DNA from 3 places in the Rahnella sp. JUb53 genome. Region 1 is predicted to be linked to each of the others. Evidence: predicted binding sites of a transcription regulator. Region 1 holds the regulator's gene; each other region holds the start of a gene.

The links. The regulator PhoB, encoded in region 1, activates phosphate uptake and scavenging genes when phosphate is short. The targets are predictions, from matches to a motif close to CTGTCATAAAACTGNCNNAT.
Region 2: EC840_RS23125 (MIP/aquaporin family protein) is a predicted target of PhoB. The motif match lies at 4,454-4,473, and genes of this name have one in related genera.
Region 3: pstS (phosphate ABC transporter substrate-binding protein PstS) is a predicted target of PhoB. The motif match lies at 1,245-1,264, and genes of this name have one in related genera.

Annotation. Positions count from the first base shown of each region.
Region 1 covers NZ_SLYT01000003.1:277,659-285,813, reverse strand. The annotation lists gene EC840_RS09065 (helix-turn-helix domain-containing protein) at 1-220, shown strand, start outside; gene phoR (phosphate regulon sensor histidine kinase PhoR) at 252-1,571, opposite strand; gene phoB (phosphate response regulator transcription factor PhoB) at 1,594-2,283, opposite strand; gene sbcD (exonuclease subunit SbcD) at 2,521-3,759, shown strand; gene sbcC (exonuclease subunit SbcC) at 3,756-7,004, shown strand; gene EC840_RS09040 (ABC transporter substrate-binding protein) at 7,241-8,155, shown strand, end outside.
Region 2 covers NZ_SLYT01000014.1:30,341-38,495, forward strand. The annotation lists gene ftsN (cell division protein FtsN) at 1-131, shown strand, start outside; gene hslV (ATP-dependent protease subunit HslV) at 247-777, shown strand; gene hslU (HslU--HslV peptidase ATPase subunit) at 790-2,124, shown strand; gene EC840_RS23110 (1,4-dihydroxy-2-naphthoate polyprenyltransferase) at 2,223-3,149, shown strand; gene rraA (ribonuclease E activity regulator RraA) at 3,270-3,755, shown strand; gene zapB (septal ring assembly protein ZapB) at 3,820-4,059, opposite strand; gene EC840_RS23125 (MIP/aquaporin family protein) at 4,637-5,485, shown strand; gene glpK (glycerol kinase GlpK) at 5,531-7,054, shown strand; gene glpX (class II fructose-bisphosphatase) at 7,195-8,155, shown strand, end outside.
Region 3 covers NZ_SLYT01000008.1:237,665-245,819, forward strand. The annotation lists gene pstS (phosphate ABC transporter substrate-binding protein PstS) at 99-1,139, opposite strand; gene rluF (23S rRNA pseudouridine(2604) synthase RluF) at 1,356-2,240, opposite strand; gene glmS (glutamine--fructose-6-phosphate transaminase (isomerizing)) at 2,406-4,235, opposite strand; gene glmU (bifunctional UDP-N-acetylglucosamine diphosphorylase/glucosamine-1-phosphate N-acetyltransferase GlmU) at 4,463-5,833, opposite strand; gene EC840_RS18920 (F0F1 ATP synthase subunit epsilon) at 6,105-6,527, opposite strand; gene atpD (F0F1 ATP synthase subunit beta) at 6,555-7,937, opposite strand; gene atpG (F0F1 ATP synthase subunit gamma) at 7,970-8,155, opposite strand, start outside.

The DNA of each region.
Region 1 (8,155 bases):
CGTACAGGAGGAAAGGCTGAGAGCCTTTGCAGAAAGCTCTGCCGAACGTATACGCGCGCTGCGGGAAAAAGAAAAAATCAGCCAGGGCGTGCTGGCCAGACTCATCAATATGTCGGCTAACAGCATTCAAAAATGGGAGCGGGATGAAACCAAACCCACCGGTGCTGCTCTGATCTTACTGATGCTGATCGAAGAAAAAGGTTTACAGATCATCTGCTAAAAGAAGCCACAGCGTGGGCTGTGGCTTCTTTTTATCCCTTCACATCGCTTTGGCTGGCCTGTTCCTGAGGAACAATCAGTTTCGGTGCCAGTGTAAATATAAAGCGGGTACCGACGCCGACTTCACTCATCACTTCAAGTTTGGCGTTGTGATGACTCAGGGCATGTTTGACGATGGCCAGCCCCAGACCGCTGCCGCCCGTCTGGCGCGAACGCGCTTTATCGACACGGTAGAAACGTTCAGTCAGGCGCGGCAGGTGTTGCGGCGCAATACCCGGCCCGTTATCACTGATCTGGAACTGTGCGCCATGCGGCGTTTGTTGCCAGCTGACTTCTATCCGCGTCCCCGCCGGGGTGTGGTTGACGGCGTTGTACACCAGATTCGACACCGCGCTGCGTAACTGATCTTCATTGCCAAAGACCTTCAGTTTCTCGTTTACACGGAACACCACTTCGTGACGGCCACCGCTTAAAGATTGCACTTCGCGCTCCAGCATGCCGAGCATTACCGGAATATCGACTTTCTCGTGCATATCGATATTTGCTGACGCTTCGATTTTCGACAATGTCAGCAGCTGCTTGACCAGCCCGTCCATGCGCCGCGTCTGCTCCTGCATGGTGTCCAGCGCTTTGGTACGAAACGGCTCTTCCAGCTTGGCGTCTTCCATCATTTCCAGATATCCCTGCAATACAGTCAGCGGGGTTCTCAGTTCATGACTGACGTTAGCGAAGAAGTTACGACGCGCACCTTCGAGCTGACGCATCTGGGTAACATCACGCGCCACCATCAGCAATTGCCCTTCGGAATAAGGCATAACGCGAAACTCGACGTAATGCTCGTTATTGAGTTGCAGATTCAGGGCACGGCTGAAATCACGGGTCTGGATCCAGGTACGAAACTCGGGATAACGCAGCAGGTTAAAGATGTGTTGTCCGTTATCTTCCGGCCAGCGGAAACCGAGCAAATCTTGCGCCAGCCCGTTACACCAGAAAATATTGCCCTCTTCCGTCGTCAGTACCACCGCATCGGGTAATGATTCGGCACCACTGCGGAAACGTTTAATGAGCTGACCTAATTCGCGACGGCGACGGCGGTTACGCATCTGCATCTGGTTTAGCCCGTAAAACAGAGGCTCCCAGCTCCAGCGGCCATTCGGCGGGGTTATGCTGCGGTCAAGCCACAGCCAGTGAGAGAGTTTGAGCTGGTTGTAATAATTCCAGCCCAGCGCCGCCAGCAGCGACGCAAAGAGGAGCCAGCCGAAATGGCCGACGAAGATACCGAGGATTAACGCGGGCAGGCAAAAGAGAAAGAATTCACCGGCCAATCGTTTCCATGACAAACGTTCTAGCACACAGATTCTCCGCTGTGGGGACTCAATAACGCGTTGAAAAACGGTATCCGGTTCCACGAACAGTCTGGATCATTCTGTCATGTCCACTGGTTTCCAGCGCTTTACGTAAACGACGAATATGCACGTCTACCGTGCGATCTTCCACATAAACGTTAGTGCCCCAGACGTTATTGAGCAACTGTTCGCGGCTGTAAACACGTTCGGAGTGGGTCATAAAGAAGTGCAATAATTTAAATTCGGTCGGCCCCATATCGAGCGCCTGCTCGTTGGCCATCACACGGTGAGACGACGGATCCAGGCTTAAACCCTGCATGTCGATCACTTCTTCCACCGCCATTGGCGAGATGCGTCGCATCACGGCTTTAATGCGGGCAACCAGTTCTTTTGGAGAAAACGGTTTGGTGATGTAATCATCGGCACCGACTTCCAGGCCGCGCACCCTGTCTTCTTCTTCACCGCGGGCGGTCAGCATCATGACCGGAATTTCGCGGGTCAGCGCTTCACGTTTGAGATGTTTGATAAACTGAATACCGGAACCGCCGGGTAACATCCAGTCGAGCAGGATAAGTTCAGGGTAAGGTTCTACCAGCTGGCCAACGGCTGAATCAAAATCTTCAGCTTCTACTGCCTGATAGCCATTCTGTTCCAGTACAAAACACACCATTTCACGGATTGGAGCTTCGTCTTCAACCACCAGTATACGTCTTGCCATCGTAGGTCCTGCCAATAGGTTAGCGATCTTTTATTTGATTGCGGGCGCCATTATGCGTCAGTTTTGTGACAGATTTATGAATAGAAAGGATGGTTCATTACAGTCAAATATGACAGAGACATTTCTTCTATTCAGCTGCCATCTCGCTGAAATTGGTCTGATTTATCGGGGACAGCGTCCCCCGCCGACGTTTATACTTTGCCCCATTGTCGTCATCCAGATCCATACGGGAGTCTCATGCGCCTGATCCACACGTCAGACTGGCACCTCGGCCAGTACTTTTTCACCAAAAGCCGCGCCGCCGAACATCAGGCATTTTTGCGCTGGCTGACCGGTCAGGTGCAGCAACATCAGGTAGATGTCGTGATTGTGGCAGGCGATATATTCGATACCGGTTCGCCGCCCAGCTATGCCCGAGAGCTTTACAACCGTTTCGTCGTCGAACTGCAACAAACCGGCTGTCAGCTGATTGTACTGGCCGGGAATCACGATTCTGTCGCCACGCTCAATGAATCGCGAGAACTGCTTTCCTGCCTGAATACGCGGGTGATTGCCACCGTCGGTGAAAACCTCTCAGAACAGATTCTGGTGCTCAACCAGCGTGACGGAAAACCTGGCGCGGTACTTTGCGCTATACCCTTTTTACGTCCGCGTGATTTGCTCGCCAGTCAGGCGGGACAATCCGGCAGCGACAAACAGCTGGCATTACAGGAAGCCATCGCCGCGCATTATGACGCATTGTGGCAGGCCGCGCAGACCAAACGGGACGAACTCGGCGTTTCGCTACCGATCATTGCCACCGGCCATCTGACCACGGTTGGCGTCAGCACCTCCGATTCCGTGCGCGACATCTATATAGGCACACTCGATGCCTTCCCCGCGCAGGCGTTTCCGCCGGTCGATTACGTGGCACTTGGTCATATTCACCGCGCACAGTGCGTCGCCAAAACCGAACATATCCGTTACAGCGGTTCGCCGATTGCGCTGAGTTTTGATGAACTGAGTAAAGCCAAAAGTGTGTACTTACTGGACTTTGAGGGCGCGACGCTCAACGCCATCGACACGCTGGAAATTCCCGTTTTCCAGCCCATGCAGATAATCAAAGGCTCGCTGGCAGAAATCGAAAAACAACTGGCGCAGTTCGAAGGCGGCGATCCGGCCAAACCGGTGTGGCTGGATATTGAAGTCGCCACGCAGGATTATCTCAGTGATATTCAGCGCCGCATTCAGGCTCTGACGGCAGATTTGCCAGTAGAAGTGGTGCTTTTACGCCGCAGTAAAGAACAGCGTATCAACAGCATTGAGCAACAGGAAAAAGAGACACTCAGCGAACTGAGCGTCAGTGACGTCTTTGAAAGACGGCTGGCACTGGAACCGGATCCTGACGAACCGCGTCAGGCGCGGATGCGCACGCTGTTTGCGCAGGTTGTTGAACAGGTCACCAGTGGTCAGAATGCGGAGGACAGCGCACAATGAAAATTCTCAGTTTGCGTTTAAAAAACCTGAACTCGCTGGAAGGCGAATGGAAAATTGATTTCACCGCTGAGCCTTTTGCCAGCAACGGATTGTTCGCCATCACCGGTCCGACCGGCGCGGGGAAAACCACCCTGCTCGATGCCATCTGTCTGGCGCTGTATCATCAGACGCCACGGCTGAACATCACGCCAAGCCAGAACGAGCTGATGACGCGCCACACCGCCGAATCGCTGGCCGAAGTGGAGTTTGAAGTCAAAGGCGTCGGTTATCGCGCGTTCTGGAGTCAGCGCCGCGCCAAAAACTCGCCGGACGGCAATCTGCAGGCACCGAAAGTAGAGCTGGCATTGCTGGCCGACGGCAAAATTCTGGCCGATAAAGTGCGCGATAAACTCGATGCCATCGCCACACTGACCGGGCTGGATTTCGGTCGCTTCACCAAATCCATGATGCTGTCTCAGGGGCAATTTGCCGCATTCCTGAATGCCGATGCCAATGACCGCGCCGAACTGCTGGAGGAACTGACCGGCACAGAAATTTACGGGCTGCTGTCTGAGCGAGTATTTGAGCAACATAAAGAAGCGCGGATAACGCTTGATGGTCTGCACCAGCGCATGGCCGGGATCGAACTGCTCAGCGAAGAACAGCGCCAGACGCTTGAAGCACAACTTGCTGAACTGAACGCGCAGGAAATCACGCTCAGTCAGCAGGCGCAACAGCGCCAGCAGGATCTGAACTGGCTGCAACAGTGGCAGCAGGTGCAGCAAAAACAGCAGCAATCTCAGCAACAACTGACCGCCGCCGAGCAGGAAAATCTGGCCGCCGCGCCGCAGTTACAGCAACTGGCGCGCAGCGAACCGGCAGAAAAACTGCGTCCGTTGCTCAACGATCGCCAGCGTTGTCAGGATGAATCGCAACGTCTTCAGCAGCAACTGGCGCACCTGACGCAGCAGCAGGAACAGCAAATCGCGCAAATGACGCCGCTGAATCTGGCTGTGGAGCAGTCGCAAACGGCACGTCAGAAACAGGCGGAAGAACAGCGTCAGACCCAAACGCTGATCGAAGAAAAAATCCTGCCGCTAGATGGCGAAATCACCCGTTTGCGTAAATCACTGACTGAAACACAGCAGTCTGTCACTGATGTGCAGAAACTTGTCAGTGAGCATAACGCGACGCTGGTGCAAATGACCGCCGAACGACAGAAGCTGGACGAAGAAAGCCGCCAGCATACGACCCGCCAGACAGCGCTGACCGGCGCACTCAACACTGCGCAACAGCGTCTGACTGAGCTGGAAAAACAGCACCCGCTGGCAGCATTGCAGAAACGACAATCCGAACTCACGCAGCTGCGTCCGGTGCGGCAACAGCTGTTTTCACTCGCGCAAATTTTCCCGCAGCTGAATCAGCGCGTGCAGCAACAGCAAAAAGATTTCGTTCAGTATCAGACGCAACTGGCTGAAGAAGAACAGCGTCTGGGCACCATCCGCCTGCAATGTCAGAAACAGCTGGAGCATCTCAACGACGTTAAGGCACTGCATAAACAGGAAATGCTGATCGTCAGCCTCGAAGCCGAACGTGCGAATCTGCAAAGCGGCAAAGCCTGCCCGCTGTGCGGTTCCACATCGCATCCGGCGATTGAACATTATCAGGAGGTCAAACCCTCTGAAACGGCGCAGCGCCTCGAGAAAATGCAACTGGAGTTCGATGCGGCAAAAGCCAGCGGTATCGAACTGGCAACAAAAATTAAAAGTCTGAAAGAACAGCAAACGCGGCTGCAAATCCAGCTGGAGCAAGACCAGCAGCAACTGAATGCGCATACCGCAAACTGGCAACAGCTCAGCGCACCGCTGAACCTGACGTTTACGCTACATGATACCGCCGACATCACTCAATGGCTGACTGCCCGCGATGAAGAAGAACAACAATCGCAGGCGCTGATTAGCCAGCACGAACAGCTGGCCCGGGCGCTGCAACAGGCGAAAGATGCCCTGAATGACGCACTGAACGCGCAGCAGAAAGTGCAGCAGCAAAGCGCATTGCTGACCGAACGCGTTACCCGGCTGGAAGAGACGCAGGCGAAATCTCAGCAAGACGTCGAACGGCTGCAAAAGTTGTTTGCAGAAGGCGAAAAAAACCTTTCAGAACTAACTGCTCAACGCCTTGAACTGTTCGGCAACCGCCAGGTGGCGCAGGTTCGCGAGCACTTACATCAGCAACAACAGGCGGCAGAAAAAGCGGTCAGTGACGCGCAAACCGCATTGCAAAAAGCGCAGGAACAGCGCGATCAGCTGGCCGGGCAACTGGCGAGCACGCAACAGCAACAGTTGCAGGCCACAGAACAACTGACGCAGGCGGAGCAGGCGTGGCAACAGGCGCTGAGTGCCAGCGGATTTGCCAATGAAGCCGCGGTGAAACTGGCGCTGCTGGATGACGCACTTCGTCAGCAGCTTCAGCAACGCAAAGAAAATCTGCAACAACAACTGGCGCAGGCGCAGGCGTTACTGGCGGATGCCGGTCAGCAGCTCGAAAAACATCGTCTTGCCCGCCCGGCTCATCTGAGTGAAACAGAAAGCGATCTTGACGTTCTGACAGCGCAGCAGGCAGAACTGACGCAACAGCTGAAAGCTTTACAGCAACGTCTGGGCGAAGTGAAAAACCAGCTGGAAAGTGACACATTACGCCACAGCGGACAACAGGCGCTGATAGCTCAGATTGCCCAGGCGCAGCTGACCTGCGATGACTGGGGTTATCTGAATCAGATGATTGGCTCCAGCGACGGCGCAAAATTCCGTAAATTCGCGCAGGGACTGACGCTCGACCATCTGGTGTATCTGGCGAACCTTCAGCTCGAAAAACTGCACGGGCGATATTTGTTGCAGCGCAAAACCAGCGATGCGCTGGAATTACAGGTGGTCGATACCTGGCAGGCGGACGCCGTGCGCGATACCCGCACCTTATCCGGCGGTGAAAGCTTCCTGGTCAGTCTGGCACTGGCGCTGGCGCTGTCTGACCTGGTCAGTGATAAAACCCGCATCGACTCGCTGTTTCTCGATGAAGGTTTTGGCACACTCGACGCCGATACGCTGGATACCGCGCTGGACGCGCTCGACAGCCTGAATGCCTCGGGCAAAACCATTGGCGTGATCAGCCATGTGGAAGCGATGAAAGACCGTATTCCGGTGCAAATCAAAGTGACTAAGGTGAACGGTCTGGGCGTCAGCCGCCTGAGCAGTGAATTTAAAGTCTGACAGATTATCCTGCGGAGCAACTGGCGGGTAAATTGCTAGCCATCTGCTCCGCAATGGATCCTGATTGTGAGCAACTGCGCAAAATTCGCACCAGCGCAGTGCGCTCATTGTTCCCAACCCGCTGAATTCCCGCTTATTCCCTCCTGCCGATAAACTGGCACGCCCTGTGCTTAACGTTATGTATACAAGTTGCAGTACAAGTTGCAGCGCCTGCATAACCGTTAAGGGAACCGCCCATGAATAACATCAAACCTGAAGTCGATAAAAAACGCCGCCAGCTGATGAAATGGCTCGCCATCACCGGCGGCGTCTCCACGCTTGGCGGTATGATCCCGACCTCGGTCTTTGCAGCTGATGACGATGAAATCCGCATTGGTTACTGGCCGATTGTCGGCGGTTTACCGTTATATGTGGCGCTGGAACAGGGCTTTTTTAAAGAAGCCGGACTGAATGTAAAAGGCGTTAAATTCGCCAGCGCACAGCAAATTGTCGAGGGGATGATTACCGGCAGGATCCAAGGGTGCGCTAACGGCACGGCCACAGGCGCGCTGGGTCTGGGGGCTATCACCTCACCGGATTTGTTCAAAATCATCTGCTCGAATCCGTCCAATCATCAGCTGGTTCTGGATGAATTTCTGGTGCCGCTGAACAGCACTGCGAAAGCGATCAGCGATCTGAAAGGTAAGAAGATCGCCTGCGGGCCGGGGATCCAGAACGTGACGATGGCGAAGATCATTCTGGAGAAAAATGGTTTCACTAATCCTTCAGTGATCGAACTGCCGGTCGGGCAGCACGCACCTGCGCTGGCCGCCGGACAAATTGACGGCGTGTATACACTCGAACCCACCGGCACCGTCGGGCGCATGAAAAACCTTTCCCGCACGCTGGAAACCGGCGTCATTTCTAAATACGTGCTCGGCAATGAAGACGCGCCCTGGTTCGGCGGCGCCGCGGCGCTGAACTCCAGTTTTATCGCCAGCAAACCGGAAGAAACCAAAAAGTTTATTGCCGCTTATCAGAAAGCGGTGGAATTCATTGCGGCACATCCTGACAAGGCTCGCGAAAACGTCGCCGGTTACACCAGCATAGAACCGGCACTGGTGAAAGAGGTGCCGCTGCCGGGCTTTGTGATGTATCCCGATTTAAAAGGC
Region 2 (8,155 bases), on a different contig from region 1:
TCACCACCGGCGGAGGCTGGAGTCGCGTCGTCATCGGCCCGTACAACAGCCGTTCTGGTGCTGACAGCACACTATCGCGCCTCAAAGGCGCTGGCATATCCGGTTGCATTCCCGTCGCAACCGGGGGTTGAAAACCCGTAATCCTTCCCCAATCTATACTTTCAATATGCCCCGTAAGTTTGTGAGACACGCTCAGTGTCCCGCAAACCTGCGGGGATCTTTTCCGTCTGCAACGAGGAACCGCTCGTGACAACAATTGTAAGTGTACGCCGCAACGGCAAGGTCGTTATTGGTGGTGATGGCCAGGCCACATTGGGAAATACCGTCATGAAGGGCAATGTCAAAAAAGTACGTCGCCTGTATAACGACAAAGTGATCGCCGGTTTTGCTGGCGGTACTGCTGATGCCTTCACGCTGTTTGAGCTGTTCGAACGCAAACTGGAAATGCACCAGGGTCATCTGGTGAAAGCCGCCGTTGAACTGGCAAAAGACTGGCGTACTGACCGCATGTTACGTCGTCTGGAAGCCCTTCTGGCCGTGGCCGATGAAAACGCATCCCTTATCATCAGCGGTAACGGTGACGTTATCCAGCCTGAAAACGATCTGATCGCGATTGGTTCCGGTGGCCCGTACGCGCAAGCGGCAGCCCGTGCATTGCTGGAAAACTCAGAGCTTGAAGCACGCGACATCGTCGAAAAATCGCTGAGCATCGCCGGTGACATCTGCATCTACACCAACCAATTCCACACTATCGAAGAATTGTCTTCTAAAGCGTAAGGATCGAAAATTATGTCTGAGATGACCCCGCGCGAGATTGTCAGCGAGTTAGACAGCTACATCATTGGCCAGGATAAAGCGAAACGCGCCGTGGCCATTGCTTTGCGTAATCGCTGGCGCCGTATGCAGCTTGATGAAGCGCTGCGCCACGAAGTCACCCCGAAAAATATTCTGATGATCGGACCGACCGGTGTCGGTAAAACCGAAATCGCGCGTCGCCTGGCCAAACTGGCTAATGCGCCGTTCATCAAAGTTGAAGCAACCAAATTCACCGAAGTGGGTTATGTCGGTAAAGAAGTAGACTCTATTATCCGCGATCTGACCGATTCCGCCGTGAAAATGGTGCGCCTGCAATCGATCGAGAAAAACCGTTACCGTGCCGAAGAAATGGCTGAAGAGCGCATTCTCGACGTGCTGATCCCGCCAGCGAAAAACAACTGGGGACAGGCTGACGAAGCGCAGGAACCTTCTGCCGCACGCCAGAACTTCCGCAAGAAACTGCGTGAAGGCCAGCTCGACGATAAAGAAATCGAAATCAGTCTGGCATCCGGTCCGATGGGCGTTGAAATCATGTCCCCTCCGGGCATGGAAGAAATGACTAATCAGCTCCAGTCGATGTTCCAGAGCATGGGTGCTCAGAAACAGAAACCGCGCAAACTGAAAATCAAAGAAGCGTATAAGCTGCTGATTGAGGAAGAAGCGGCAAAACTGGTGAACCCGGAAGAGCTGAAAGAACAGGCGATTGAAGCCGTTGAACAGCACGGTATCGTGTTTATTGATGAGATCGATAAAATCTGTAAACGCGGCGGCCAAAGCTCCGGTCCTGACGTTTCCCGTGAAGGTGTTCAGCGCGACCTGCTGCCACTGGTAGAAGGCTGCACGGTTTCGACCAAGCACGGCATGGTGAAAACGGATCACATCCTGTTTATCGCCTCCGGTGCTTTCCAGACTGCCAGCCCGTCAGACCTGATCCCTGAATTGCAGGGCCGTCTGCCAATCCGTGTGGAACTGCAGGCGCTGTCGACTGAAGACTTCGAGCGCATCCTGACCGAGCCGAGTGCTTCGCTGACTCATCAGTACAAAGCATTGATGGCGACCGAAGGCGTGACCATTGATTTCACGGCTGACGGTATCCGTCGTATTGCCGAAGCAGCATGGCAGGTGAACGAAACCACCGAGAACATTGGTGCACGTCGACTGCATACCGTTCTGGAGCGTTTGATGGAGGATATCTCCTATGACGCGAGTGAAAGTAACGGAATCTCTATAAACATTGATGCAGATTATGTTAGAAGCCACCTTGACCAGCTGGTTGCTGATGAAGATCTGAGCCGTTTTATCTTATAATTTGCTCATACGTTCCGAAAGTGATCTTCAGGGAGGCGTTTGCCTCCCTGATTTTTTTTTAGATTTCGGACTGATTCTTCACCTGAGCGAAATCACCTATGAGCACAATGACTCCCTGCACCCCGACAACGCCTGCCCGCGCGTGGCTGGAAAGCCTGCGTCCAAAAACGTTGCCCCTGGCTTTTGCCTCTATCGTCATGGGGTCTGCCATTGCCAGCCTGCAAGGCGTTTTCCATCCGCTTATCGCGCTTCTGGCACTTCTGACTGCCGGATGTCTGCAAATTCTGTCGAATCTGGCAAATGACTATGGCGACGCCGAAAAAGGCAGCGATACACCCGATCGCATCGGGCCATTGCGCGGGATGCAAAAAGGCCTGATTACGGCCGCGCAAATGAAGCGCGCCATCATGCTGACTATTGCGCTGACCATCGTTTGCGGGATTGCACTGATTGCCGTTGCCTGCCACAAACCGAGCGACGTGGTAGGTTTTCTGATCCTCGGTCTGCTCTCGATTGGCGCCGCCATCACCTATACCGTCGGCACGCGCCCTTACGGCTACATGGGACTGGGTGATATTTCCGTGCTGATTTTCTTCGGCTGGATAAGCGTCGCGGGCACATTCTATTTGCAGGCGGGTTATTTCGACTGGATCGTGATGTTACCGGCGACAGCGACCGGTTTGCTCTCGACCGCGGTGCTCAATATCAATAATTTGCGCGATATCGAAACCGACAGCGCGAATGGCAAGAACACGCTGGCTGTACGTCTCGGCCCGGTCAACGCCCGCCGCTATCATGCAACCATCCTGACGGCCGCTGTCGTGTGTCTGGCGATATTCTCCGCCGTGCATCTGCATCACTGGACTGGCTGGTTGTTTATTCTGGCGATTCCGGTGCTGGCAAAACACGTCCTGCGTGTGATGCGCGCTAAAACATCCACCGAAGTACGTCCCCTTCTGGAACATATGGTAAAAGCGGCGTTACTGACTAACGTCTTGTTTGCAATAGGTCTGTTGCTGAACTGAGTAAAGTTGGCCTGATGTGCGTTTATCGGGCTGCTTTTCACATTTAACAATTGATGATTTTGCCAACATCTGCCGGAAAGGGATATACTGAACACTCATGCAGCAACCAGATGAAATCCTATGAAATACGATACTTCCGAACTTTGCGACATCTACCATGAAGAAGTGAATGTCGTCGAACCCCTGTTCTCCAACTTTGGCGGCCGTACTTCATTTGGCGGGCAAATCACGACAGTGAAATGCTTTGAAGATAATGGCTTGCTTTATGACCTGCTGGAAGAAAACGGCCGTGGCCGCGTGTTAGTGGTCGATGGCGGCGGCTCTGTTCGTCGCGCATTGCTGGATGCCGGACTGGCACGCCAGGCATTGCAAAACGAATGGGAAGGCATTGTGATTTACGGTGCTGTCCGTCAGGTAGACGATCTGGAAGAGCTCGACATCGGCATTCAGGCGATGGCAGCCATTCCTGCGGGCGCAGGCAGTGAAGGGATCGGCGAAAGCGACATTCGTGTCAATTTTGGCGGCGTCACCTTCTTCTCCGGCGATCATCTGTATGCCGACAATACCGGCATCGTGTTGTCAGAAGATCCGCTCGATATCGAGTAAACCGCTGTTTTCAGCCACAAAAAAGGACGCCGAGGCGTCCTTTTTCATTGAATGGCGGAAGTACTCAGACTTCTTCCATTTTTCCCAACAGTGCACGCAGACGATCCTGCCAGACGTGTTGTTCTTCTTTCAGCTGCGCGTTTTCACGCACCAGAGACTCGTGGTTGCCGCTGGCCTGCTGAACTTCCTGAGACAAGGTGTTGTTCTGTTCTTTCAGTTCTTCGATTTCCATCTGCAACAGAGTGATGGTATCAATCGCTTGCTGAACTTTAGCTTCTAATTTCTCAAATACTTCAAATGACATTTTTCGGTCCCCTTATGTTCGCAAGGCGCACATCTTATGTTCTGCCGCATCGTCCGGACACGGCTCAAAAATTCCTGCACTCCGTCGATTTTCATAACGAATTCAATTCAAAATTTCGTATAAACGTCGGGTGTCTTAACGGGTGATTGTATGTAGCCAGCTTTGCCCTGTCTACCCAGAACCCCTTTATCCACGCAGTCTGTTGCAATTTAACAGTGCGGGGTATCAGGAAATGCTTAAAAAGCGGTACCTCTTACCAGAAATCGTCGTTAATACCGAATAACCTTAGCCGCCGTAGTGCCATGCAGCGGGGTGTTCGTTTGGCTCAAACGCCCCTATAAAATGTTAAACCCCCGTGCTTTTTGCTCTACATCAAGTTAAGCCAATACGCGAAATCGCTCATTTTTATGACACGACACACAAAATTTGATTTCGCTATTTCTCGTTTATGCTCGTTAACGATAAATTCACATTACGTTCTCATTTAATGATGAACGTCAAAATCCGATTACGTTCACGTACGCACGACAGAAAAACTATAACTAACCATTAACATCATCCTTAGCAGGATCAAACTATGAGCCAAACCATGAGTTCCACATTAAAAGGTCAGTGCATCGCTGAGTTTCTGGGTACCGGGCTTATCATTTTCTTCGGTGCGGGCTGTGTTGCTGCGCTGAAACTTGCCGGAGCATCCTTTGGCCAGTGGGAAATCAGTATCGTCTGGGGATTTGGTGTGGCAATGGCCATCTACCTGACTGCCGCGATTTCAGGCGCACACCTGAACCCGGCTGTAACCGTCGCCTTATGTTTGTTCGCGAACTTTGAAGGACGCAAAGTTCTGCCTTACATCATCGCACAGGTTGCAGGCGCCTTCTGTGCCGCCGCACTGGTCTACGGCCTTTATTACAATCTGTTCTTCGATTTCGAGCAAAGCCACAACATGGTGCGCGGCAGTGTCGAAAGTCTGGATCTGGCCGGTATCTTCTCGACCTATCCAAACCCGCACATCAGCGTATTACAGGCATTCTTCGTTGAAACCGTGATTACTGCAGTTCTGATGGCGCTGATCCTCGGCCTGACTGACGACGGTAACGGCCTGCCGCGTGGCCCGCTGGCACCGCTGCTGATCGGTATTCTGATTGCAGTTATCGGCGCATCAATGGGGCCACTGACCGGATTCGCCCTGAATCCTGCGCGTGACTTCGGTCCTAAGCTTTTCGCCTACTTCGCTGGCTGGGGCAAAGTCGCCTTCACCGGTGCACGCGATATCCCTTATTTCCTGGTGCCTATTTTCGGTCCGCTGGTGGGTGCTGCCCTGGGTGCCGCAGGTTATAAAGCGTTGATTAGTCGTCATTTGCCACATCAGATTAATGTGCCGGTTGAAGATAAAGCACCGCAGCCAACCAAACAGCGTAAGGCCTGATCGGCTAAACTGTTCCACAGCTTACTTATTCGCAGGATGAACATTATGTCAGCAGATACGACTCACGAAAAAAAATACATTGTCGCACTCGACCAGGGTACGACCAGTTCACGCGCCGTGGTTCTGGATCACGATGCCAACATCGTCAGCGTTTCACAGCGCGAATTCACCCAGATATACCCTAAATCTGGCTGGGTTGAGCATGACCCGATGGAAATCTGGTCTTCGCAAAGCTCGGTGCTGGTGGAAGTGCTGGCGAAAGCCGACATCAACTCTGATCAGATCGCCGGTATCGGTATCACCAACCAGCGTGAAACCACCATCGTGTGGGAAAAAGAAACCGGCAAGCCAATCTATAACGCGATTGTGTGGCAATGCCGCCGTACTGCTGACATCTGTGAAAAGCTGAAAAAAGATGGCATGGAAGAGTACATCCGTCATAACACCGGCCTGGTGGTTGACCCGTATTTCTCCGGCACCAAACTGAAATGGATCCTCGATCACGTTGAAGGCTCCCGCGAGCGTGCTAAACGTGGCGAACTGCTGTTCGGCACTGTAGACACCTGGTTAGTCTGGAAAATGACTCAGGGACGCGTTCACGTAACGGATTACACTAACGCCTCACGTACCATGCTGTTCAACATCCACGACCTGAAGTGGGATGACCGTATGCTGGAAGCGCTGGATATTCCGCGTGAAATGCTGCCGGAAGTGCGTCCTTCTTCTGAGATTTACGGCCAGACCAACATCGGTGGTAAAGGCGGTACGCGTATTCCAATCGCCGGTATCGCAGGTGACCAGCAGGCGGCGCTTTATGGCCAGCTTTGCGTACAACCGGGTATGGCTAAAAATACTTACGGCACCGGCTGCTTCCTGCTGATGAACACCGGTACTGAAGCGGTCGCGTCTAAAAACGGTCTGCTGACCACCATCGCCTGCGGTCCGCGCGGCGAAGTGAACTACGCACTGGAAGGCGCGGTGTTTGTTGGCGGGGCTTCGATTCAGTGGCTGCGCGACGAACTGAAACTGATCAGCGACGCAACAGACTCCGAATACTTCGCCTCTAAAGTGAAAGACACCAACGGCGTTTACGTGGTACCGGCTTTCACCGGACTCGGTGCGCCTTACTGGGACCCGTATGCCCGTGGTGCCATCTTCGGTCTGAGCCGTGGCGCCAACAGCAACCACATCATCCGTGCAACACTGGAATCTATCGCTTACCAGACCCGCGACGTGCTGGATGCGATGCAGGCTGACTCAGGCACACGTCTGCAGGCGCTGCGTGTGGACGGCGGCGCGGTTGCCAACAACTTCCTGATGCAATTCCAGTCAGACATTCTGGGCACCCGCGTTGAGCGTCCGGAAGTGCTGGAAGTCACCGCGCTGGGTTCTGCTTTCCTTGCAGGTCTGGCCGTCGGCTTCTGGAACGATCTGGAAGAAGTGCGCAGCAAAGCCACTATTGAACGCGAATTCCGCCCAAGCATTGAAACGACGGAACGTAATGTCCGCTATAAAGGCTGGCAAAAAGCGGTGGCACGCGTTCGCTCGTGGGAAGATCACGACGAGTAATCGCCGGATATTATCGCCAACACCTTTCTGAAACTCCCCGCACGGGGAGTTTTTTTATGCCGATTCCCCGTTGTGCTAAAATCGCTCCACAGATGAGCCCTGCCTCACCGACCTCTTTTTTTCTTTCTACAGGCTTTCCAATGAAACGTGAATTAGCAATCGAGTTCTCCCGCGTGACCGAAGCTGCCGCGCTCGCCGGTTATAAATGGCTGGGCCGGGGTGATAAAAACCTCGCCGACAACGCTGCCGTTCAGTCCATGCGCATCATGCTCAACAAAGTCGATATCGACGGCACTATCGTCATTGGCGAAGGGGAAATCGATGAAGCGCCGATGCTGTATATCGGTGAAAAGGTCGGAACCGGGAATGGCGATGCGGTGGATATCGCGGTCGATCCGATTGAAGGTACGCGCATGACTGCAATGGGACAATCCAACGCACTGGCCGTTCTGGCCGTCGGCGACAAAGGGTCTTTCCTCAATGCGCCGGACATGTACATGGAAAAAATCGCCGTCGGGCCGGGAGCCAAAGGCGCTATCGATCTGAACCTGACGCTGGCTGAGAATCTGGCGAATATCGCCAGAGCGCTGGATAAACCCCTGACAGAACTGACTGTGGCTGTTTTGGCGAAACCACGCCATGACGACGCTATCCGTGAAATGCTGGCCTCCGGCGTGCGTGTGTTCGCATTCCCGGACGGCGACGTGGCGGCAACTATTCTGACCTGTATGCCGGAAAGCGAAGTGGACGTGTTGTACGGCATCGGCGGCGCACCTGAAGGGGTGATTTCCGCTGCGGTGATCCGCGCGCTGGATGGTGATATGCAAGGCCGTTTACTGGCACGTCATCACGTGAAAGGCGATACGCCGGAAAACCGCCGCATGGGCGAAGATGAGCTGGCGCGTTGTCAGGCGATGGGGATTGAGGCGGGTAAAGTGCTGCTGCTCGATGATATGGCGCGTAACGATAACGTGATTTTCTCCGCAACCGGCATTACCAAAGGCGATCTGCTGGAAGGTATCAGCCGTAAAGGAAATATGGCGACCACCGAAACGCTGTTGATCCGCGGTAAATCCCGCACCATCCGTCGTATCCGCTCGA
Region 3 (8,155 bases), on a different contig from region 1:
GCCAGCTGCAAGTGAATCCCGGTGAGCTTACTCAGGTAAGTGATTCGGGTGAACGAGCGCAGCTAACGCCGGTGCAGCTTCAGGTATGACAGGTATTCCTAGTACAGTGCTTTGCCGCTGCTGTCTTTAACGTTGGTTTTCCATGCTGCACGGATCTGCTCAACCACTGATTCAGGCAGGGCTGCGTAATCCAGATCGGTCGTCAGCTTGTTGCCGTTTTTGTAAGCCCAGTCGAAGAACTTCAGCACTTCAGTGCCTTTCGCTGCGTCTTGCTGATCTTTGTAAATCAGAATGAAGGTGGTGGAGCTGATTGGCCACGCATTGTCACCTTTCTGATTAGTCAGGTCCTGAGCGAAGGTTTTGCTCCAGTCAGCGCCTTTAGCCGCTGCGCTGAAGGACTCTTCAGTCGGGCTGATCGCTTTACCGTCAGCATCAACCAGCTTGGTGTAAGCCAGGTTGTTTTGCTTGGCGTAAGCATATTCTACATAACCGATTGAACCAGGCAGACGCTGAACAAAGGCTGCAACGCCGTCGTTACCTTTACCGCCGAGACCCGTAGGCCAGTTCACAGTAGAACCAGAACCGATTTTGTCTTTCCACTCGCTGTTTACTTTCGCCAGGTAACTGGTGAAGACATAAGAGGTACCGGAACCGTCAGCACGGCGAACGACCGCGATGTTGGTGTCTGGCAGTTTCACGCCTGGGTTCAGCTTGGTGATCGCCGCGTCGTTCCACTTTTTGATTTTGCCGAGGTAGATATCACCCAGCGTTGCGCCGTCCAGCGTCAGCTGACCGGATTTGATCCCCGGGATGTTAACAGCCAGTACCACGCCACCGATCACGGTAGGGAACTGGAACAGGCCGTTTTTGGCCAGATCTTCGTCTTTCATCGGGGCATCAGATGCGCCGAAGTCTACGGTCTTGGCGATGATTTGTTTCACGCCGCCGGAAGAACCGATGCCCTGATAGTTAACCTGAGTACCGGTTTCTTTCTGATATGCGTCAGCCCACTTAGCGTAAACAGGAGCTGGGAAGGTACCGCCAGCGCCAGTCAGGTTAGTGGCAGCGAAAGCAGACATTGCTGTGAGGGAGAAAGTCGCTGCTACAAGACCGGCGACGGTGTTACGCATCAATTTCATGTTCCACTCCTGGTGGTTTTAAACTTCCCGACTGATGTCGACGTTAATTAAAGTGTTTGGCACAGGAGGAAAATAGGACAGTTTAGTGACAGTAAAATGTACGTTATGTGACAGTTTTATGACACTGGTCACAATTCGAACTATACGGGCAAAATGCGGGGATTTTAAGCGGGAAATGCCGGTTGTGACACCGGCAGATGACAAAAAGCGGGCAAATTATCGCCCTTTCTTCTTACGCCCGGGCTGGGCAAAACGCTTACGGGAGCCTGAATTACCCTCCGGTTTTTCGGTATTTTTCGGTTTTGTGACAGCCGGTTTTGCAGCAGTGGGTTTCTTAGCCTGAGCAGTTTTTGCCTGCGCTTTTTTCGCCGGTTTATCTTCAGACGACGAATTTTCAATCAGTTTAAATAACTCAATGAGTTCATCATCGGTCAGGTCGCGCCATTCGCCCAGCGGCAATCCTTTCAGATTGATGTTCATGATGCGCACGCGTTCGAGCTTAGTGACTTCAAAACCAAAGTGCTTAGTCATACGGCGGATCTGGCGGTTAAGCCCCTGCACCAGCGTAATGCGAAACACCATCGGCGCTTCTTTCTTCACTTTGCACTTTTTGGTCACGGTACCGAGCATCGGTACGCCCGCGCCCATACCGGCAATAAACTCGTCTGTGATCGGCTTGTTGACGGTGACGATGTATTCTTTTTCGTGGTCGTTACCGGCGCGCAGGATTTTGTTGACCAGATCGCCATGATTGGTCAGCAGAATCAGGCCCTGCGAATCTTTATCCAGACGGCCAATCGGGAAGACGCGTTTGCTGTGGTTAACGAAATCGCGGATGTTGTCCCGCTCACCTTCTTCCATCGTGGTGATGATGCCGACAGGTTTGTTCAGCGCGATCAGTACCAGATCTTCTTCATCACGCGGCTCGATAACCTGACCATTCACTTTCACCACATCGCCGGCAAATACCTGAGCCCCTACCGCGGCACGCCTGCCGTTAATAAAAACATTTCCCTGTTCGATGTAACGATCGGCATCGCGGCGCGAGCAAATTCCGCTCTCGCTGATGTATTTGTTAAGACGAATGGAGTCGGTCTGCATTGAGCAAAGCACCTTCAGAAAAACGCGAACTATACCTTATCCGGCGCGGGTTACGAAGTCTGAGAGAAGAAAATCGTGACCGTTTACTGAGAAAGAGAAAAACCGGAAACAATAAAAAAGCGCCCCGAAAGGCGCTCAGAGAATCAGCGACTGAATAGGTCGGTTTTATTCGACGGTCACAGACTTCGCCAGGTTACGTGGCTGGTCAACGTCGGTGCCTTTAATCAGCGCAACGTAGTAGGACAGCAACTGTAACGGCACGGTGTAGAAAATCGGTGCGACGATTTCTTCAACGTGTGGCAGCTGGATAATCTTCATCCCTTCGCTGTCGGTGAAACCGGCGTCCTGATCGGCGAAGACATACAGCAGCCCGCCACGGGCGCGCACTTCTTCGATATTCGATTTCAGTTTTTCCAGCAATTCGTTATTAGGTGCAACGACGATCACCGGCATATCCGCGTCAATCAGCGCCAGCGGGCCATGTTTCAGCTCGCCCGCCGCATAAGCTTCTGCGTGAATATACGAAATCTCTTTCAGCTTCAGCGCACCTTCCATCGCGATCGGATACTGATCGCCGCGACCGAGGAACAGGGCGTGATGCTTGTCAGAGAAACCTTCAGCCAGAGATTCGATGGTTTTATCCAGCGACAGCATTTGTTCGATACGCGCAGGCAACGCCTGAAGCGCGTGAACAATGTCATGCTCAACTTGCGGGCTCATCCCTTTCAGACGGCCCATGCGTGCCACCAGCATCAGCAGAACGGTCAGCTGCGTGGTGAACGCTTTAGTAGAGGCCACGCCAATTTCGGTACCGGCTTTGGTCATCAGCGCCAGATCGGATTCACGCACCAGAGAAGAACCGGCCACGTTACAGACCGCCAGAGAACCGAGATAACCCAGCTCTTTGGACAGACGCAGCGCTGCCAGCGTATCAGCCGTTTCACCAGATTGAGAAAGCGTGATGATAAGGCTGCCCGGACGAACAGCGGATTTGCGATAGCGGAATTCTGACGCGATTTCGACATCACATGGCATACCGGCCAGAGATTCGAACCAGTAACGAGCCACCATGCCGGAGTTGTAAGACGTCCCGCAGGCGATGATCTGCACGTGCTGAACACGGGACAGAATTTCGTCAGCTTTTTCGCCCAGTTCGCTCAGATTGACTTCGCCGTGATTAAAACGCCCTTCGAGGGTGTTTTTAATGGCCAGCGGCTGTTCGTAAATCTCTTTTTGCATGTAGTGACGGTAAACGCCTTTGTCACCGGCGTCGTACTGTACTTTGGATTCGATTTCTTCACGCTCAACGGCATGACCATTTTTGTCATAAACGCTGACAGAACGGCGCTTAACCTCAGCAACATCACCTTCTTCCAGGAACAGGAAACGGCGGGTAACAGGTAACAGCGCCAACTGGTCGGAAGCGATGAAGTTTTCACCCACGCCACGGCCAATCACCAGCGGGCTACCGGAACGGGCAGCGACCAGAACAGACGGGTCACGGCGGTCCATCACTACCGTACCGTAGGCACCACGCAGTTGCGGGATAACACGCTGAACGACTTCAAGCAGCGTGCCGCCCTGAAGTTGTTCCCAATGCACCAGATGCGCGATCACTTCGGTATCCGTTTCAGAATCAAAACGGTAACCGCGTTCAATCAGTAATTCACGAAGAGGTTCGTGGTTTTCGATAATACCGTTATGCACTACCGCAATGTAATCAGACACATGCGGGTGGGCATTGGCTTCAGAAGGCTCGCCATGTGTTGCCCAGCGGGTGTGAGCAATACCGGTACCGCCGTGCAGCGGATGTTCATCCAGCGCATCGGCCAGCATCTGGACTTTGCCCAGACGACGCAGACGTCCCATTTTCCCGTCGGCATCAATCACAGCCAGACCGGCTGAGTCATAACCGCGGTATTCGAGACGGCGTAAACCTTCCAACAAAATTTCAGCAATATCGCGTTGCGCCACAGCGCCTACAATTCCACACATCAGTTTTATTCCTATAGAAGGTCTTTCGGGACCTTTTTGATGCCTGACCTGATTTATCCACAAGCCCCGTTTTCCGGTGTACTTGCGGTTCCCCGAGCCTTGTAGAGAGTTGGGGATTATTATGTTTTGGACTGAATTTCGACGACAAAATGCAGACCAAAACACAACGTGATAAACAAACATCAGGCGCAGAAAACTGCGCCTGAATGCTTAAGCCTCAGAATAGCTTATTTTTTCTTCACCGGTTTCTGCCAGTCAGGCTTGTGCACCTGCGGCACGCGGCTGAGCAGCAGACCGTTATCCGGCACATCGCGCGTCACCGTCGTACCCGCAGCAATAGTCACGTTATTACCGACCGTGACGGGCGCGACCAGTTGTGTGTCAGACCCGACAAAGACATCATTACCAATGACAGTTTTATGCTTGTTCACGCCGTCGTAGTTACAGGTGATGGTGCCCGCACCGATATTCACGTTATCGCCAATCTCGGCATCGCCAAGATAGGAAAGATGACCGGCTTTCGAGCCTTTACCCAGGCGCGCCTTTTTAATTTCGACGAAATTACCTACATGCGAGCCTTCAGCCAGTTCAGCGCCGGGGCGCAGACGGGCAAACGGTCCGACAGTACAACCGCTTTCCAGCAACGCATCTTCGAACACGCTGTACGGGCTGACTTCACAGTCATCGCCAATTACGCAGTTCTTCAGCACGCAACCCGCACCAATTTTGACGCGATCGCCCAGTTTTACGTGACCTTCAATAATTACGTTAGTGTCGATCACCACATCAATGCCGTGCGCCAGCTCACCGCGCAGGTCAAATCGCGCCGGATCCATCAGCATCACGCCCTCCAGTAAAAGACGCTCAGCCTGTTCGCTCTGATATACGCGCTCGAGACGGGAAAGTTGCAGGCGGTTATTCACGCCATCCACTTCACTGTTTCGTGCAGGGTGAACGGTGGCGATCAGGTGTCCTTCAGCATGCGCCATCGCAATAATATCGGTGATGTAGTATTCACCCTGCGCGTTGTTGTTGTTCAGCTGACCGAGCCAGCGTTTGAATGACGCGCCATTAGCCACCAGAATACCGGTGTTAATTTCCTGAATTTTCAGCTGTTCTTCGCTGGCATCTTTCTGCTCGATGATGCCGGTAACAACGCCATTCTCACGAACAATACGGCCATAACCGGTCGGATCATCCAGCACCACGGTCAGTAATCCAATGCCGCCATCGGGCTTGGCTTTGAGCAATTTATTCAAGGTGTCGACGGAAATCAGCGGAACATCGCCGTACAGCATCAGCACATCTTCATCATCAGCAAAGAACGGCGCCGCCTGCTGCATTGCATGACCGGTGCCCAGTTGCTCTGCCTGTAATACCCAGTTCAGATCACTGCCTGCCAGATTTTTCTTCAGTAAATCGCCGCCGTGGCCATAGACCAGATGCACGTTCCGGGCACCCACTTGCGTGGCCGCATCAATGACGTGCTGAACCATTGGCTTGCCGGCCAACGGGTGAAGAACTTTCGGGAGGTTGGAGTACATGCGTGTCCCCTTGCCCGCGGCAAGGATCACCACACTCAGTGCGCTGTTCGACATAGGTAACCTGACAAATCCAATTTGAGTGACAAAAGTAACCCGTTCAGTGCGCGGATTACTACATATTTCGCTTCAAAAACCGCCCGCAGACCGCAGTCTGCAAGGGTTGTATGCTGCATAGACTACACCAAAAAAACTGAGGGTAAAGTGTCGATTAATCACGCAAGCATTCCACTAAAAGCGAAAATTTGCGTTGGGGAAAACACTGAAAATGTACTTTTTTAAAGGCAAAAAAAAAGCGACCCGAAGGTCGCTTTTCTAACTGATGTTGTTACATCGCTTTTCTGGTCAGTTCGATAACGCGAAGTTTCGCGATCGCCTTAGCCAGTTCCGCTGACGCCTGAGCGTAATCAACGTCGCCGTGAGAACCACTAATGTGTTCTTCCGCTTTGCGCTTGGCTTCAAGCGCGCGCGCTTCGTCGAGGTCTTGCCCACGGATTGCAGTATCAGCCAACACGGTCGTTGCATTCGGCTGCACCTCAAGGATGCCACCGGAAAGATAGATATACTCTTCTTCACCGTGTTCTTTAACAATGCGCACCATGCCAGGCTTGATGGCGGTGAGCAGCGGAGCATGCCCCGGGAAAATACCCAGTTCGCCTTCGCTACCCGTCACCTGGATTTTTTGTACCATGCCTTCAAACATACGTTTTTCAGCACTGACAACGTCCAGATGGTAAGCTTTTTCAGCCATGTCATCCTCTCTCACAACAAACTAGCGTTACAGTTTCTTGGCTTTTTCCACTGCTTCATCAATGGTGCCAACCATGTAGAACGCTTGTTCCGGCAGGTGATCGTAGTCGCCGTCCATAATGCCTTTGAAACCACGAATGGTATCTTTCAGCGATACGAACTTACCCGGAGAACCGGTGAAGACTTCGGCCACAAAGAATGGCTGGGAAAGGAAACGTTCGATCTTACGCGCACGGGATACAGCCAGCTTGTCATCTTCTGACAGCTCGTCCATACCCAGGATCGCGATGATGTCTTTCAGTTCCTTGTAACGCTGCAGAATAGACTGCACGCCACGAGCCACATCATAGTGTTCCTGACCAACAACCAGTGGATCCAGCTGACGGCTGGTAGAGTCCAGTGGGTCAACCGCCGGGTAGATACCCAGTGACGCGATCTGACGGCTCAGTACCACGGTCGCATCTAAGTGAGCAAAGGTGGTGGCTGGGGATGGGTCAGTCAAGTCATCCGCAGGGACGTAAACGGCCTGAACGGAAGTGATTGAACCACTTTTGGTCGAGGTGATACGTTCTTGCAGAGCGCCCATCTCTTCCGCCAGTGTAGGCTGATAACCTACCGCTGATGGCATACGGCCCAGAAGTGCGGACACTTCGGTACCGGCCAGGGTATAACGGTAAATATTGTCAACGAACAGCAGTACGTCACGACCTTCATCACGGAATTTCTCCGCCATAGTCAGGCCGGTCAGTGCAACGCGCAGACGGTTACCTGGTGGCTCATTCATCTGACCATAGACCAGGGAAACTTTGTCGATAACGTTGGATTCGGTCATTTCGTGGTAGAAGTCGTTACCCTCACGAGTACGTTCACCCACGCCCGCAAACACAGAATAACCGGAGTGCTCGATCGCGATGTTACGGATCAGCTCCATCATGTTTACAGTTTTACCCACACCCGCACCACCGAACAGACCGACTTTACCGCCCTTAGCGAACGGACACATCAGGTCCATAACTTTGATACCGGTTTCCAGCAGTTCCTGGGAGTTTGCCAGCTCTTCATAAGAAGGCGCAGCACGGTGAATCGCACGACGTTCTTCTTCGCCGATTGCACCTTTCATGTCGATTGGTTCACCCAATACGTTCATGATACGGCCCAGTGTTGCAACACCCACAGGTACTTCGATTGGGTGTTCCAGGTTGTTCACTTTCAGACCGCGACGCAGGCCGTCTGAGGTACCCATTGCGATACAACGAACAACGCCGCCGCCTAACTGTTGCTGTACTTCCAGCACCAGTTTGGAGGTACCGTTTTCTACCTCAAGAGCATTGTACACGTTCGGTACTGCATCCTGAGGGAACTCGACGTCCACCACGGCGCCGATTACCTGGATAATCTTTCCAGTAGCCATCTTGAATCCTCTACGTAATTCGTAAACCTAGCTTAAACCGCGGAGGCTCCCCCGACGATCTCGGTGAGTTCCTGAGTGATGCTGGCCTGACGAGCTTTGTTGTATACCAACTGCAGCTCTTTGATCAGGCTGCCGCCGTTATCGGTTGCGGCTTTCATCGCTACCATTCGCGCGGCCTGTTCGCTGGCCAGGTTTTCTACGACGCCCTGATAAACCTG